One region of the Streptomyces sp. NPDC002884 genome, then DNA from elsewhere that is predicted to be linked to it. Evidence: riboswitches for the same ligand, from Rfam matches in the RefSeq annotation. Region 1 holds a riboswitch; the other holds the start of a gene.
The links. A riboswitch is a leader RNA that binds a small molecule or an ion and turns the genes downstream of it on or off. The one in region 1 is predicted to bind glycine.

Region 1 (7,772 bases):
TGTTCCACAGCGGCAGACCGAAGCCCTGGACGGACGGGAAGTCCGGACCCCAGCCCATGATGATGATGCCGTAGCCCTTCTTCTTCACGTTCGAGGGGCTACCGATGATGCCGGCGGTCTGCGAGCCGTCGTACTGGTCGATCTCGGCGGTGATGCCGATCTTCTTCAGCGACGCCTGGAGGGACTGGGCGGTGGCCACCTCGACCGGCTTGTTGTTACGCACCGCGATGGTGGTCTTGAAGCCGTTCGGCTGACCGCAGGCCTTCAGGGCCTCCTTGGCCTTGGCCTCGTTGCCGCTCTTGTTGGCGCCGGAGATCTCGTACGGGTCGTACTTCTGACCCTCGGCACCCGGGACGGACGGCGGCAGCATGTTGGTGCCGATGTCGCCACCGGCGACCGGACCGCCGCGGGCGGTCTGGAGCGACACGTGGTCGGCGCCGAGGATGACGGCCTTGCGGCACTCGATGTTGTTGAACGGCGCGACGCTCTGCGGGAAGACCGCGTAGCGGACGTAGCCGGTGACCGGGTTGTCCAGGTTGCCCTTGTGCTCCTTCAGGGCGGTGGTGCGGCCCTGCGGCGACATGCCGGTCTGGTTCAGGTCGAGGTCCAGGTCACCACTGAGCAGACGCTGGTCGAGCTGGTTGGCGTCCGAGAAGAACTTGATGGTGATCTCGTCCGGGTAGGCCTTGCGGATCGGGTCCGAGGCCTGCTTCCAGGAGGTGTTGCGGACCAGCTTGAGGTCCTTGCCCGGGCTGTAGGACGCGAACTTGTACGGGCCCGAGGAGAACGGCTTCAGACCGTACTTGGCCTTCGTGTCCTGGTCCTGGCGGACCGGCGAGGCCGAGACCAGGGCCAGCATCTCCTCGAAGTCCGAGTTGGCCTGCGGGAGGTGGAAGACGATGGTCTTGTCGTCGGGCGTGTCGATCGCCTTCAGACCCAGCTTGTCCGCGGACGTGTCCTTGTAGGGGCCCTTGTACTCGCCCTTGGGGTCCAGCACGTCCTTCAGGTACGTCGGACCGCCGGACAGCACGTCCTGCGCCCACACGCGCTCGATGCCGTACTTCACGTCCTTGGACGTGATCGCCTTGCCGTCCTCCCACGTGATGCCGTCACGCAGGGTGTACGTGTAGGTCTTGCCGTCGTCCGTGACCTTCGCGGTCTCGGTGGCGAGGTCCGGAGTGACCTCGGCGCCCGCAGCGCCCGGCTCGGCCTTGTTCGTGACGAGCTGGCGGCTGTAGTAGCGGGCGAAGTTCCACATCATGCCGTAGTAGCCACGCGTGGTGTCCCACGAGTCGGCATCCTGCGCGGCACCGAACTTCAGCGTGCCGCCCTTCTTGGCGGCGGAGGCCTGGGCGACCTTGTTGTTCGCGGCGTCGAAGCCGGCGGCACCGGAGCTCGAGCCCTTGTCGCCGTCATCTCCACCGCCGCCGCACGCCGCCGTGGTCAGCAGCGCGGCGACCGCGGCAGCAGCGGCAAATGCCTGCTTCCGCCGCCCTGAGGTGCGTTGGGTAGTCACGATCTCGGATCCTCCGGATAGATGAGAGATACCCCGTGTGGAGACCACGGGACGGTTGAGGCGCCGTGTTTCGGCGGTTCTGCGGCTCGCTGTGTTCGCGGATCCCCGACGGGGCGGATCAGCGGGAGGCCTTCGGGTCCAGCGCGTCCCGGATGCCGTCACCGAAGAGGTTGAAGGCGAGCACGGTGATGAAGATCGCCACACCCGGGACCACCATGTACATCGGGTCCGACTCGTAGTAGTCGATCGCGCTCGAGAGCATCTGCCCCCACGAGGCGGTGGGCGGCTTGACCCCGACACCCAGGAAGCTGAGCGCCGCCTCGGTGAGGATGTTGGTGGGGATCATCATCGTCGTGTACACGACGATCGGGGCGACCAGGTTGGGCAGCAGTTCCTTGAACAGGATGTACAGCCGCCCCGCGCCCAGCGATCGGGCGGCCTCGACGTACTCGCGCTCCCGCAGCGAGAGCGTCTGGCCGCGCACCACGCGTCCGATGTAGGGCCAGCCGAAGAAGCCGATGACCAGGATCATCACGAAGACACGCACGCTCGAACCGGAGAGTCCCAGCATGTCGCTCGGCATGACGGAGACCAGCGCGATGATGAACAGCAGCTGCGGGAAGGCGAGCAGACCGTCCATCACCCGGCTGATCAGGGAGTCGACCCAGCCGCCGAAGAAACCGGCGAGGATGCCCAGCACCGTTCCGAGGATCACGGCGACCACGGCCGACAGGAAGCCGACCAGCAGGGAGATCCGGGCACCGTAGAGGATGCGGGCGAAGATGTCACGGCCGTTGACCGGCTCGACACCGAAGAGGTGATCGCCGCTGACGCCGCCCAGGGAGCCCGTGGGCGTGCCGAAGAGCGGGTCGATCAGGTTCTCGTGGTACTCGTTCGGGTCCTGCCCCAGGAGCCCGGTGATGACCGGCGCGAGCAGCGCGATCACGACGAGGGCGAGCACCACGACGCCGCCCGTGAGGGCGAGCTTGTCCCGCTTGAGGCGCTCCCAGGCGATCCGGCCCAGGGAGCGGCCCTGAACGGCCTTGGCGCCGCTGGTGGCGACCGACGCTTCCTCGGCCGCGCTCGGGGCCGCTTCCGCGGTCGGCTCGTGCAATGGTGCCGTCATCTGGCAGGGACCCCTCTCAACCGGCGGTAGCCGGCCCGCACTTGCCGCTGTAGCGGCGTGATCAGTCCGTAATACGCAGGGGATAAGTCCCCTGACGCCGGAGTCTTCAACGGTTTGGCGATCTGTAGCCAGACTTGGCAGTGAATGGATGCGTAAACGTGATCCGGGTAGAGGGGTTCCGTTATCCGGACGGCGGGTAACGGCCCCCGGACAGTGACTTATTGGGTCACATCGGACAAAACCGGTATCAATCGTCGTCATCTACGCGCGAAGACATCCTGTCCCGACCTCGCGACAGGACCGTATTCGGACGTCAGTATCGTCCGGTGGGCGGGTAGCCGTAACCGCCGGCGGGAGCCTGGGCCGGAGCGGGGGCGTGGGCCTCGCGGTCGTAGAAGGGCCGGGCGGTGGCACGCATCCACATCACGACGGGGTCGTACTCGTCGGTCATCGCCACCGTCGACACCGGCAGCCCGTCCGGCACGGCCCCGATGGACTGCTGCATCATCGCCCGTACGGCGTCCACGGCCGGCGGGGAGGAGTCGTACACGTCGAGCCCGATGGCCAGATAGGGCGCGCCCAGCGCCGGCTGGACCCAGGCGCGGCGCAACGCGCGGACCGCCGGGGTACGGTGGGCGTTCTGCGCGAGCAAGGCATAGAACTGCGGGATCTCGATGCCCGGTTCGGACAGCCGCAACGGCCCGGCCGGCTGGCGCTCCAGACCGGTGGCGATACGGCGCAGATCCAGCCACGGGATGCCGACGCCGCCGCCGGGGGCGTGCGGGTTCAGCCAGAGGCCGTAGTGGTCGGGGTAGAGGGTGCGGGCCACGTCCAGCCCGTCGACCACCTCGTACGACCTGTTCCAGCCACTCGCGCTGAGCTCCTGCGCGGAGGTGACGCAGGGGGCGTAGCCGTGCCCTTCGACCTCCATGTTTCCGTACTGGGCGTCGGGGGAGCCGGCCTGGCCGTGCCACAGCAGCATCCAGAGCCGGCCGGAGGAGGGGGTCGCGAGCGCGCGCAGGAGCGCCTCGTAGGCGTCGTAACGCCCGGGCGTGACCTGGCGCAGCATGTGCTCGACCGAGCCGGTCGCGGCAGTGCCAGCGCTCACTTTTTATCGCCCCTTCGAGAAGTTGCCCCGCGTAGGGGCCCAGCTTAGGCGCTCCGCTCGGTCGAGCCGTTGAGAGCTCGAGGCCGGCTGTGCGTCGGCGGATGCATGTCGGGTGTGGCCGGGCGGGCCCCGCGGCGGAGCCGCGGCCGGATACGGCCCCGCTCCCCCCGCGGTGGGCTGCTCCTCAGCCCGGTGTCTGGTGCAGCGTCGTGTAGAAGGGGCGGACCCGCTCCCGCATCCAGTCGGCCACCGGGTCCTGGGCCACATCCAGGAGGACCAGGTTGACCGGCCAGGGTGCGGCCGCCCTCGTCAGGGCCCTGCCCAGGGCCTCCAGGGGGAGGGCGCGCAGGTCGCCCTCCCGCGGGGAGAGTTCCACGCCCACGAACATCACCGGGTCCGCCGTCTCGATGGCGGCCAGGCAGCGGCGGGCCGTGCGGACCACGCCCGTGGCCTCGAACTCCGCCGAGGCCGCGGCCAGGAAGTCCATCGGGTCGTCCTGCCAGTCGGGCTCGTAGAGGCGGACCCGGCCGCCGGCCGCGGTGCCGTCCAGCGGGGTGCGGCCCGCCCGGCAGAGCTCGGCCACCGCGGGCGGCGGCAGCGGGACGCCGACCACGCCGTCCGGGTTGACCAGGATGCCCACCTGCGGGGGCAGTCCCCGGGCGAACTCCACGGCCGGCGCGATCGTGAACGACATGTGCGAGCCGACGACCTGCCGGAACTGCTCCTCGGAGCTGAAGACCGGCACGTACACCTGGCCCTCGAGCTCCATCGTGGGCAGGTCGAGGGGACCGCTGCGCGGGCCGCCGCCGCCGGGCAGCGGCACCCAGACGAAGCTGCGCCCGAGCACCTCGACGATCCGGCCGCCGGCTCCCGGCACGCCGAGGGAGACGGAGAGCACCTCCTCCAGCTCGTTGCCGGGCCATCCGCCGTGCGGATGGGGGTGTGCCTGCGCCGGAAAGTCCGCGGAGTAGTCCGTCGGAAAGTTCGCCGGGGGGAAATCCATCTGCCTACCGCCTGCTGAGAACCGCTCACTTCGCTGTGGCTGAAAGGCTAGCGGGTGCCGGGGGTCGCACCCGAGCCCTCAGTCCGTGAAACCGATACGGCGCAGCGCGTCGGCCGCCTCGCGGTCGAGCAGCACCGCCGAGCCGCAGCCGTCGGGCAGCCGGCCCTTCTCCACCGAGCGCACCAGTCGGGCGGCGGCATGGCGGTGGCGCAGGAACGCGTACCGGGAGACGCCCCGGCCGCGCTCGCGCTGCCCCTCCAGTGCCGTGTCCGCGCCGACGTCCAGCAGCAGCAGGTGGAGGGTGCCGCCGCGGCGGCGGGCCTCGCGGGCCAGCCAGTCACGGACCCAGGCCTGCGTACCGCAGTCGTGCACGACGACGCCCGCGGAGCCGCGCAGCGCCCGGCGCAGCCCGGCGTAGTGGGCGAGCCGGACGAGGGGCCGGTAGAGGCCGTAGGGCAGGAAGCGGGGGGCGCGGGCGTCCCAGCGGTCCCGGGTGTCCTGGGAGTCGATGCGGCTGCCCTGCACGGTCCGCCGCATGAGCGTGGACTTGCCGCTGCCGGGCAGGCCGGTGACCACGACCAGGTCGCGGGGGCCGAAGAGCAGGCCGTGCGGGCTGCGGCCGGCCCGCTCGCGCAGGTCGCGGACGACGGGCGCCGGCTGCGGACCGCACCCCTCCCGGGTCGGGGCGACGGGCTGCGCGGGCAGCGCGATCGCCGAGCCGGTCGCGAATGCCGTGGACCTCGCCGTGGTCGTCCTGTTCACCGTGATCGTCCTCCCCTGGGGTCAGATGGTGTCCTCATCCCCACCGAGCGTAAAGAGAAGGTAATGCGCCGCGCCCGGCGTTTTCGTGCGCGTACCGACACAAGCCGGTTACAGATGCGGCCTGCCGTGATCGGGGCGAGCCGTGCAATGATGGCCGCGCCAACTGCATACCGGCCGTTTGAATCCGCGCGGGAGAGTCCTCAGCAGCAGCTTCGCTGGGGCGCCGAAGGAGCAAGTCCCTCCCTTGAATCTCTCAGGCCCCGTTACCGCGCGGGCGAGGCACATCTGAAAAGCGGGTCGCTGTCTCCAGTGGCCCCACCCAAGGTGCAAGTCGTCACCGGCGTTCGCGCGGTCACGACGAACCTCTCAGGTTCCGATGACAGATGGGGAGGAACGACCTCGCCGTCATGCCTTGGGAGACGAACGTCCGATGAGCAGCAACGCCCCCACCGAACAACGCCACACCGCCCTCGACGCCGCGCATCGTGCGCTCGGCGCGACGATGACCGACTTCGCCGGCTGGGACATGCCCCTGCGCTACGGCTCCGAGCGCGACGAGCACCAGGCCGTCCGCACCCGGGCCGGGCTCTTCGACCTCTCGCACATGGGTGAGATCACCGTCACCGGCCCGCAGGCCGCGGCCCTCCTCGACTTCGCCCTGGTGGGCAACATCGGGGCGGTCAAGGCCGGCCGCGCCCGCTACACGATGATCTGCCGGGCGGACGGCGGCATCCTGGACGACCTGATCGTCTACCGGCTCGCCGAGACCGAGTTCATGGTGGTGGCCAACGCCTCCAACGCGCAGGTCGTGCTGGACGCGCTGACCGAGCGCGCCGAGGGCTTCGACGCGGAGGTCCGCGACGACCGCGACGCCTACGCGCTGATCGCCGTGCAGGGCCCCGAGTCCCCCGGCATCCTCGCGGCCGTCACGGACGCCGACCTGGACGGCCTGAAGTACTACGCCGGCCTGCCCGGCACCGTCGCCGGCGTCCCCGCGCTGATCGCGCGCACCGGCTACACCGGTGAGGACGGCTTCGAACTGTTCGTGCGGCCGGAGCACGCCGTCGAGCTGTGGCAGGCGCTGACGAAGGCGGGCGAGGGCGTCGGGCTGGTGCCCTGCGGTCTGTCCTGCCGGGACACGCTCCGCCTGGAGGCGGGCATGCCGCTGTACGGACACGAGCTGAGCACCTCCCTCACCCCGTTCGACGCGGGGCTCGGCCGGGTGGTGAAGTTCGACAAGGAAGGCGACTTCGTCGGGCGTACGGCGCTGGAGGCGGCCGCCGGGCGCGCCGCCTCGCAGCCCCCGCGGGTCCTCGTGGGCCTGGTCGCCGAGGGCCGCCGGGTCCCGCGCGCCGGGTTCGCCGTGGTCGCCGGCGGCGAGGTGATCGGCGAGGTCACCTCGGGCGCCCCCTCCCCCACCCTCGGCAAGCCGATCGCGATGGCGTACGTCGACGCCGCCCACGCGGCGCCCGGGACCACCGGCGTCGGGGTGGACATCCGAGGCAGCCACGAGCCGTACGAGGTCGTGGCGCTGCCGTTCTACAAGCGCCAGAAGTAGACACTGGGCGCATCGACGCCCGCCCGCGCGTGACCCTGCGCACATTTCCGCTGCTCACGTGCGTCAACAGCAGTCCCCCATTCACCAGCACCCTCCCGCGTACAGGAGAATTCAAGCCATGAGCAACCCCCAGCAGCTGCGCTACAGCAAGGAGCACGAGTGGCTGTCGGTCGCCGAGGACGGCGTCTCGACGGTCGGCATCACGGAGCACGCGGCCAACGCGCTCGGCGACGTGGTCTTCGTCCAGCTCCCCGACGTCGGTGCCACGGTGACCGCGGGCGAGACCTGCGGCGAGCTGGAGTCGACCAAGTCGGTCAGCGAGCTGTACGCGCCGGTCTCCGGCGAGATCGTCGAGGTCAACCAGGACGTCGTCGACGACCCGGCGCTGGTGAACTCCGCCCCGTTCGAGGGCGGATGGCTGTTCAAGGTACGCACGGCGGGCGAGCAGGACGACCTGCTCACCGCCGACGAGTACACCGCCTTCATCGCCGGCTGAGGAGTCGTAGTCGCATGTCCGTCCTGAACACGCCCCTGCACGAGCTCGACCCGGAGATCGCCGCCGCGGTCGACGCCGAGCTGAACCGCCAGCAGTCCACGCTCGAGATGATCGCCTCGGAGAACTTCGCTCCGCTCGCGGTGATGGAGGCGCAGGGCTCGGTCCTGACCAACAAGTACGCCGAGGGCTACCCGGGCCGCCGC
Region 2 (7,772 bases), on a different contig from region 1:
CGACGGGCTGGTGCTCATCGAGCCGGGGACCGAGCGGGCCCTGCTCGGCCCGTTGTCGGTGCGGACCCTGCCGGGGGTCGGCCCGGCGACGGGGGACCATCTGCGGCGGGCCGGCATCACCACGATCGACGAGATCGCCGAGGCCGGTGAGGACGAGCTGGTGCGGCTGCTGGGCAAGGCGCACGGGCACGCGCTGTACGCCATGGCGCTGGCCCGTGACGACCGGCCGGTGGTGGCGGAGCGGGAGGCCAAGTCGGTGTCGGTCGAGGACACGTACGACGTGGACATCCACGACCGGGTCCGGGTGGAGCTGGAGGTGCAGCGGCTCGCCGACCGGTGTGTGCGCCGGCTGCGGGGGGCCGGTCTGTCCGGGCGGACCATCGTGCTGAAGGTGCGGCGGTACGACTTCTCCACGCTCACCCGGTCCGAGACCCTGCGTGGGCCCACCGACGATCCGACGGTGGTCAGGGAGGCGGCTGCCCGGTTGCTGGACTCGGTGGACACGACGGGCGGGGTCCGGCTTCTCGGGGTGGGCGTGAGCGGGCTGGCGGACTTCACGCAGGAGGATCTGTTCGCGCAGGCCGCCGAGGACCGGGTGGAGGGGGCCGAGGAGGAGCCGGTGGACGAGCCCGTCGGCGAGGCGCCGGTCCCGGTCGAGCGCCAGTGGCGCCCGGGACACGATGTGCGGCATGCCGAGCTCGGACACGGATGGGTGCAGGGCAGCGGGTTGGGCCGGGTCACCGTGCGGTTCGAGACACCCGAGTCGGAGCCGGGACGGGTACGCACTTTCCGGACGGACGATCCGGGGCTGGAGCCGGCGGATCCGTTGCCGCTGGTGCGAAGGAGACCCGACGCTGAGGGGGCGCCGAGCGCGAGACCCGACGACGAGGGCGCGCCGAGCGCAGGAGCGCCGCATCCGGAGACGAACTCGCCGACGGTGGAGACCGGGAACTCTGCGTGAGGCGGATCAGTTACACAGAGTGAAGCGGTGCGAAGTCCGGGGTGGGTCGGAGCGGTGCCGGTGTTCCGCGAGGTGACATCGGTGAGGGATGAGGAGCTGCATGAAGCTGCACGGAGGTCAGTTCGCGGATCCGGCCGGGGTGTCGCCGGAGCGGGAACACGAGGTGCGCCGGGTGGTGGACCGGGTCACCCGGTGGGCCGGGAACCGGAGCGACGTGGTGGGGCTGCTGCTCGTCGGGGCCGTCGCACGCGAGGCGGCGGGTCCCGACTCGGATGTGCACCTCGTGGTGTTGTCGACCGTGCCCGCCCGGTACACCGAGGACGACGGGTGGGCGGGTGAGCTGGGCCTGGGGGAGGTGGTCCGCGTCGGGGAACGGGGGCCCGTCACCGAATGGCGGTATGCGACCGCCTCCGGTCTGGCGGTCGAGGTGGGCGTCGGCTCCGCCCACTGGGCGCGGACCGATCCGGTCGACGCCGGCACGCGAAGAGTCGTCACGGGCGGCGCCCGGCCGCTGTACGACCCCGCCGGGATTCTCGGGGCGCTGATACGGGCCTGCGGCTGAGGGTTCAGCTGTCGTCCGTGCCGGCCAGCCGGCCGAAGTCGTGGTCGGGGATCGGGGGAGGGGCGCCCACGTCGAGGCCGTAGTGGTGATAGAGCTGGAGTTCCTGCTCCGGGGAGAGGTGGCGGCCCACGCCGAAGTCCGGTGCGTCCTTGATCAGGGCCCGGTCGAAGGGGATGCGCAGGGCGCCCTCGACCAGTTGGCTGGGCTCCAGGGGCACGAACGCGTCGCGGGAGAACAGACCGGTGCGTATGGCCGCCCACTCCGGTACCCCGGTCGCGTCGTCGAGGTAGACCTCGTCGACGGTGCCGATCTTGGTGCCGTTGCGGTCGAACGCCTTGCGGCCGATCAGGTTGCGCGGATCGATGTCGGTCTGCACGGGCCCTCCACTTATCGCAACTCATCCGTAAGCACTACAAAAGAGCACATTGGGACGGGCGGCCACTCGAGCGAGTCTCGTTGACCCCGCTGGTACTCTGACAACGGCTGCTGACACCGCGCGGGAGAGTCCTCCGGACATCACCGGAGGCGCCGAAGGAGCAAATCCTCCCCGGAATCTCTCAGGCTCACGTACCGCACGGACGAGGTCACTCTGGAAAGCAGGGCGGGTGCCGACGGCGTCGACGGCTTCCGCTCTCACCGACGGTGAAAGCCGGGTGCCCTCGGGCGGCCCGGTGAAGCTCTCAGGTTGAGATGACAGAGGGGGAGGCCGTCCGGGTACCCACCGTGGTGACCCTCGAAGGTCGTGTCAGACCAGGAGGCCTCCGTAATGACCGCCCATCGCATTCCGCTCGCAGAGCTCGAGCAGGGTATTCCCTTCGAACAGCGCCACATCGGGCCCGACCTCGAGGCGCGGGCCAAGATGCTCGCACAGGTCGGCTACGGCTCGCTCGACGAGCTCACCGCCGCAGCGGTCCCCGATGTGATCAAGAACGCCGACGCACTGGACCTGCCGGGCGCGCGTACCGAGGCCGAGGTGCTGGCCGAGCTGCGCTCGCTGGCCGACCGCAACCAGGTCCTCGACCCGATGATCGGGCTCGGCTACTACGGGACGTTCACACCGCCCGTCATCCTGCGCAACGTCATGGAGAACCCGGCCTGGTACACGGCCTACACGCCGTACCAGCCGGAGATCTCGCAGGGCCGGCTCGAGGCGCTGCTGAACTTCCAGACCGTGGTCGCCGATCTCACCGGGCTGCCGACCTCCGGCGCGTCACTGCTCGACGAGGGCACCGCCGCCGCCGAGGCGATGGCGCTGTCCCGGCGCATGGGGAAGAACAAGAAGGGCCTCTTCCTCATCGACGCGGACGCGCTGCCGCAGACCATCGCCGTGATCGAGACCCGCGCCGAGCCGACGGGCGTGGAGATCGTCGTCGCCGACCTGAGCGACGGGATCCCGGCGGAGATCGCCGCGCGGGAGATCAACGGCGTGCTCGTCCAGTACCCCGGCGCCTCCGGTGCCGTACGCGACCTCAAGGCGATCGTCGACCAGGCGCACGGGCTCGGCGCGCTCGTCACCGTCGCCGCGGACCTGCTCGCGCTGACGCTGCTCAAGTCGCCGGGCGAGCTGGGCGCGGACATCGCGGTCGGTACGACGCAGCGGTTCGGTGTGCCGATGGGCTTCGGCGGGCCGCACGCCGGTTACATGGCCGTCCGTGAGCAGTTCGCGCGCAGTCTGCCCGGGCGGCTGGTGGGCGTGTCGGTGGACGCCGACGGGCACAAGGCCTACCGGCTCGCACTCCAGACGCGTGAGCAGCACATCCGGCGCGAGAAGGCCACCAGCAACATCTGCACGGCGCAGGTGCTGCTGGCGGTCATGGCGGGGATGTACGCCGTCTACCACGGTCCCGACGGGCTGCGGGCGATCGCCCGGCGCACGCACCGGTACGCCTCGATCCTCGCTGCCGGGCTCACGGCCGGCGGTGTCGAGGTGGTGCACGGGTCGTACTTCGACACGCTGACCGTGCGGGTGCCGGGGAAGGCCTCCGAGGTCGTCGCCGCCGCGCGGGAGCTCGGGGTCAACCTGCACCTCGTCGACGCCGACCAGGTGTCGATCGCCTGCGACGAGACGACCGCTCGGGCGCAGGTGTCCGCCGTCTGGGCCGCCTTCGGGGTGGACGGCGACATCGAGTCGCTCGACGCGGCCACCGCCGACTCGCTGCCCGCCGGGCTGCTGCGGTCCGACGCGATCCTGACGCACCCCGTCTTCCACCAGCACCGTTCCGAGACCGCGATGCTGCGCTATCTGCGCCGGCTCGCCGACCGGGACTACGCGCTGGACCGGGGCATGATCCCGCTGGGCTCCTGCACCATGAAGCTCAACGCGACCACCGAGATGGAGCCGGTCACCTGGCCCGAGTTCGGGCAGCTGCACCCCTTCGCGCCGGCCGAGCAGGCGGAGGGCTACCTGACGCTCATCCGTGAGCTGGAGGAGCGGCTCGCGGAGGTCACCGGGTACGACAACGTGTCGCTGCAGCCGAACGCCGGGTCGCAGGGCGAGCTGGCCGGGCTGCTCGCCGTCCGCGGGTACCACCGCGGCAACGGGGACGACCAGCGGACCGTGTGTCTCATCCCGTCCTCCGCGCACGGCACGAACGCGGCCAGTGCCGTGATGGCGGGCATGAAGGTCGTCGTCGTGAAGACCGCCGAGGACGGCGAGATCGACGTCGAGGACCTGCGGGCGAAGATCGAGCGGCACCGGGACGAGCTGTCGGTGCTGATGATCACCTACCCGTCGACGCACGGGGTGTTCGAGGAGCATGTCGCCGACATCTGCGCCCAGGTGCACGAGGCGGGCGGGCAGGTGTACGTCGACGGCGCCAACCTCAACGCGCTCGTCGGTCTCGCCAAGCCGGGGCACTTCGGCGGTGACGTGTCGCACCTGAACCTGCACAAGACCTTCTGCATCCCCCACGGGGGCGGCGGCCCGGGCGTCGGGCCCGTCGCCGTACGGTCGCATCTGGCGCCGTACCTGCCGAACCACCCGCTCCAGCCCGCCGCCGGGCCGGACACCGGGGTGGGCCCGGTCTCCGCGGCTCCCTGGGGTTCCGCGGGGATACTGCCGATCTCGTGGGCGTATGTGCGGCTCATGGGCGGCGAGGGGCTCAAGCGGGCCACGCAGGTGGCCGTGCTGAGCGCCAACTACATCGCCAAGCGGCTGGAGCCGCACTACCCGGTGCTCTACAACGGGCCGGGCGGGCTGGTCGCGCACGAGTGCATCATCGACCTGCGGCCGCTGACCAAGGCGACCGGCGTGAGCGTCGACGACGTCGCCAAGCGGCTCATCGACTACGGGTTCCACGCGCCGACGATGTCGTTCCCGGTGGCCGGGACGCTGATGATCGAGCCGACCGAGTCCGAGGACCTGATCGAGATCGACCGTTTCTGCGAGGCGATGATCGCCATCCGCGCGGAGATCGAGAAGGTCGGGGCGGGCGAGTGGCCGGCCGAGGACAACCCGCTGAGCGGCGCCCCGCACACGGCGGCCGCGCTGGGCGGGGAGTGGGAGCACGCGTACACGCGTGAGGAGGCCGTCTTCCCGGCCGGTGTGTCGGCCGCCGACAAGTACTGGCCGCCGGTGCGCCGGATCGACCAGGCCTTCGGTGACCGGAACCTGGTCTGCTCGTGCCCGCCGCTGGACGCGTACGAGGACTGAGCGAGTGGGTGAGGGCCCCCGTCCGTTCCGGGCGGGGGCCCTCACGCGCTCTACGCCGTCGCCAGGGACACCTCGGTCGCCTTGATGAGCGCGACGACGTCGGAGCCGACGAAGAGGCCGAGGTCGGTGGCCGCTTCCTTGGTGATCACGGCGGTGACTTCGCCCCCGTCCATGGAGACCTTGACCGAGGCCATGACCTCGCCCGTCACGAGGCCGGTGATCGCGCCGGTGAGCTGGTTGCGGATCGAGAGTCCGTCGACCCGGCCGGTGGCCAGGGAGACCTCCGTCGACTTCACCAGAGCGCGGACGGCGGTGCCGGCGGTGAGGGCGAGTTGGTTCACGGCCTCCAGCGTGATGGCCGCCGTGAGGTCCTGGCCGCCGTCCAGACGGATCTTGACGATGGCCATCACCTCACCGGGACGGACGGCGGTGACGGTGCCGGGGAGTTGGTTGCGGATGCTCAGGCTCATGGGCGTCAACGGTAGGCCGCCGGGCGCCTTATGTGGCGTATGTGCAGGTGTGCGTCGCCTTGACGGCGTCGGGGCGCGCCGGGGCGACGACCCGGGACCGGGACCGGGACCGGGAGCGGGAGCGGGAGCGGGTCAGCCCGTGTGGACGCGGGGGCGGCGGTCGCGGTCCGGTTCGGCCTCGCGCAGGACCTCCCGGGTGACCGGGGCCACCTCGCCCTGGCCGAAGAGGAAGAAGCGCAGGAAGTTGGCGAAGGGGTTGCCCTCGGTCCACTCGAAGTAGATGTGCGGGATGCAGCCGGTGGAGTCACGGGTGTGCAGCAGCAGTGCGGCCAGGGCGTTCGAGATGGAGGAGGACTCCAGGGTCAGGACGCGGTAGCGGTTGTGCAGTACCTCGCCGCGCACGGTCAGGCCCGACTCGAACTCGGAGGGGTCGACGACGGTGACCTCGACGAAGACGAAATCCTCCCCGGGGATGTCGTTGTCCTGCCGGATCTGTTCGATCTTGTCGCGGTACTCGGCCTTGTCGCGCTGGTCGGGCTCGTTGGCGATGAACCGTATCTTGCGGCTGGCCATGTCCCGGATGAAACGTTCCGCCATGTCGTCCAGCGTCACGCTGGTCACGCGGAGCTCGAAGGCCCGGGCCAGCCGGGACAGCAGCGAGACCAGGATGATTCCCGCGATGAAGCAGGCGCCGATCTTCACGCCGTCGGGGCGCTCGATGACGTTCACGACGGTCACGTAGAGCAGGACCGCCGAGACCACGGCGAAACCGACCGTCCAGCCCCGCTGCCGGGCGCGGCGGGCGGCGATGGTCACCGCGATCGCCGCCGAGGACATCAGGACCAGCACGCCGGTGGCGTAGGCGCCGCCCTGGGCGTCGACGTCGGCGTCGAAGATCCAGGTGACGAGGAAGGCGACGAGGGTGAAGACGATGACCATGGGGCGCACGGCGCGGGCCCAGTGCGGGGCCATGCCGTAGCGGGGGAGATAGCGGGGCATCAGGTTGAGCAGCCCCGCCATCGCGGAGGCGCCGGCGAACCACAGGATGGCGATCGTCGAGACGTCGTACACCGTGCCGAAGGCGTTGCCCAGGTACTCGTGGGCGAGGTACGCGAGGGCGCGTCCGTTGGCCTGGCCGCCGGACTCGAACTCCTTCTCCGGGATCAGCACCGTGGTGATGAAGCTGGTCGCGATGAGGAAGACGCTCATGATCAGGGCGGCGGTCGTCAGCAGCTTCTTCGTGTCGCGGATACGGCCCCTGGGGTTCTCCGCGGTGTCGTCCGGGTCGCCCTGGACGTGCGGCATGACCGCGACGCCGGTCTCGAAGCCGGACAGGCCCAGCGCGAGCTTGGGGAAGACGAGCAGGGAGACGCCGATCATCGCGAACACGTTGCCGTGCTCGGCGGTCAGGGCGTCGGCCCAGTCGGTCACGACATGGCCCTCGGTGAGCACATGCCCCAGACCGACGACCACGACGACGACGTTCAGGCCGAGATAGACGACGACCAGCGCGACCGCGACGCCGATGGCCTCCAGGAAGCCCTTGAGGAACACGGCGCCGAGCAGGGCGACGAGGACGAGCGTGATCACCATCTGCCGGTCGTGCAGAGTGCTGGTCAGGTGCGGGTTCTCGACCAGGTGGGTGGAGGCGTCCGCCGCGGACAGGGTGATCGTGATCAGGAAGTCGGTGGCGGCGAACCCGAGCAGGGTCAGGACGAACAGCTTGCCCTTCCAGAAGGACAGCAGCCGTTCCAGCATGGCGATCGAGCCCTCGCCGTGCGGACTCTCCTCGGCGACGCGCCGGTAGACCGGCAGGGCGCCCAGCAGGGTGACGAGCACCAGCACGATCGTCGCCACCGGGGAGAGCAGGCCGGCCGCGAGGGCGGCGATGCCCGGCTGGTAGCCGAGGGTCGAGAAGTAGTCGACACCCGTCAGGCACATCACCCGGTACCAGCGCTGGCCCTTGTGCTCGGGCGCGGCACCGGTCTTCGGAGCCGCCGGCTGAGCGTGACCCTTGCCCATGTCGGAGAGGCCCTCCAGCATCCAGGCGCGCAGGCGACCGGGAGGAGGGTGCTCGGTGGTGGCCATCGACGTGCTCCTGATGTGCGGGTCGGCGTGTGGTTTCGG

Region 2: another riboswitch for glycine. It lies ahead of gcvP (aminomethyl-transferring glycine dehydrogenase); the one in region 1 lies ahead of gcvT (glycine cleavage system aminomethyltransferase GcvT).

What each region holds. Positions count from the first base shown of each region.
Region 1 is NZ_JBEOVB010000011.1:209,159-216,930, forward strand. It holds gene ABT070_RS23445 (ABC transporter substrate-binding protein) at 1-1,516, opposite strand, end outside; gene ABT070_RS23450 (ABC transporter permease) at 1,635-2,642, opposite strand; gene ABT070_RS23455 (enhanced serine sensitivity protein SseB C-terminal domain-containing protein) at 2,956-3,711, opposite strand; gene ABT070_RS23460 (enhanced serine sensitivity protein SseB) at 3,935-4,753, opposite strand; gene ABT070_RS23465 (AAA family ATPase) at 4,832-5,521, opposite strand; glycine riboswitch at 5,695-5,794, shown strand; glycine riboswitch at 5,795-5,908, shown strand; gene gcvT (glycine cleavage system aminomethyltransferase GcvT) at 5,946-7,073, shown strand; gene gcvH (glycine cleavage system protein GcvH) at 7,192-7,569, shown strand; gene glyA (serine hydroxymethyltransferase) at 7,584-7,772, shown strand, end outside.
Region 2 is NZ_JBEOVB010000053.1:16,584-24,355, reverse strand. It holds gene ABT070_RS43245 (DNA polymerase IV) at 1-961, shown strand, start outside; gene ABT070_RS43240 (nucleotidyltransferase domain-containing protein) at 1,062-1,523, shown strand; gene ABT070_RS43235 (PRC-barrel domain-containing protein) at 1,528-1,899, opposite strand; glycine riboswitch at 2,011-2,106, shown strand; gene gcvP (aminomethyl-transferring glycine dehydrogenase) at 2,290-5,175, shown strand; gene ABT070_RS43225 (TOBE domain-containing protein) at 5,226-5,645, opposite strand; gene ABT070_RS43220 (APC family permease) at 5,778-7,733, opposite strand.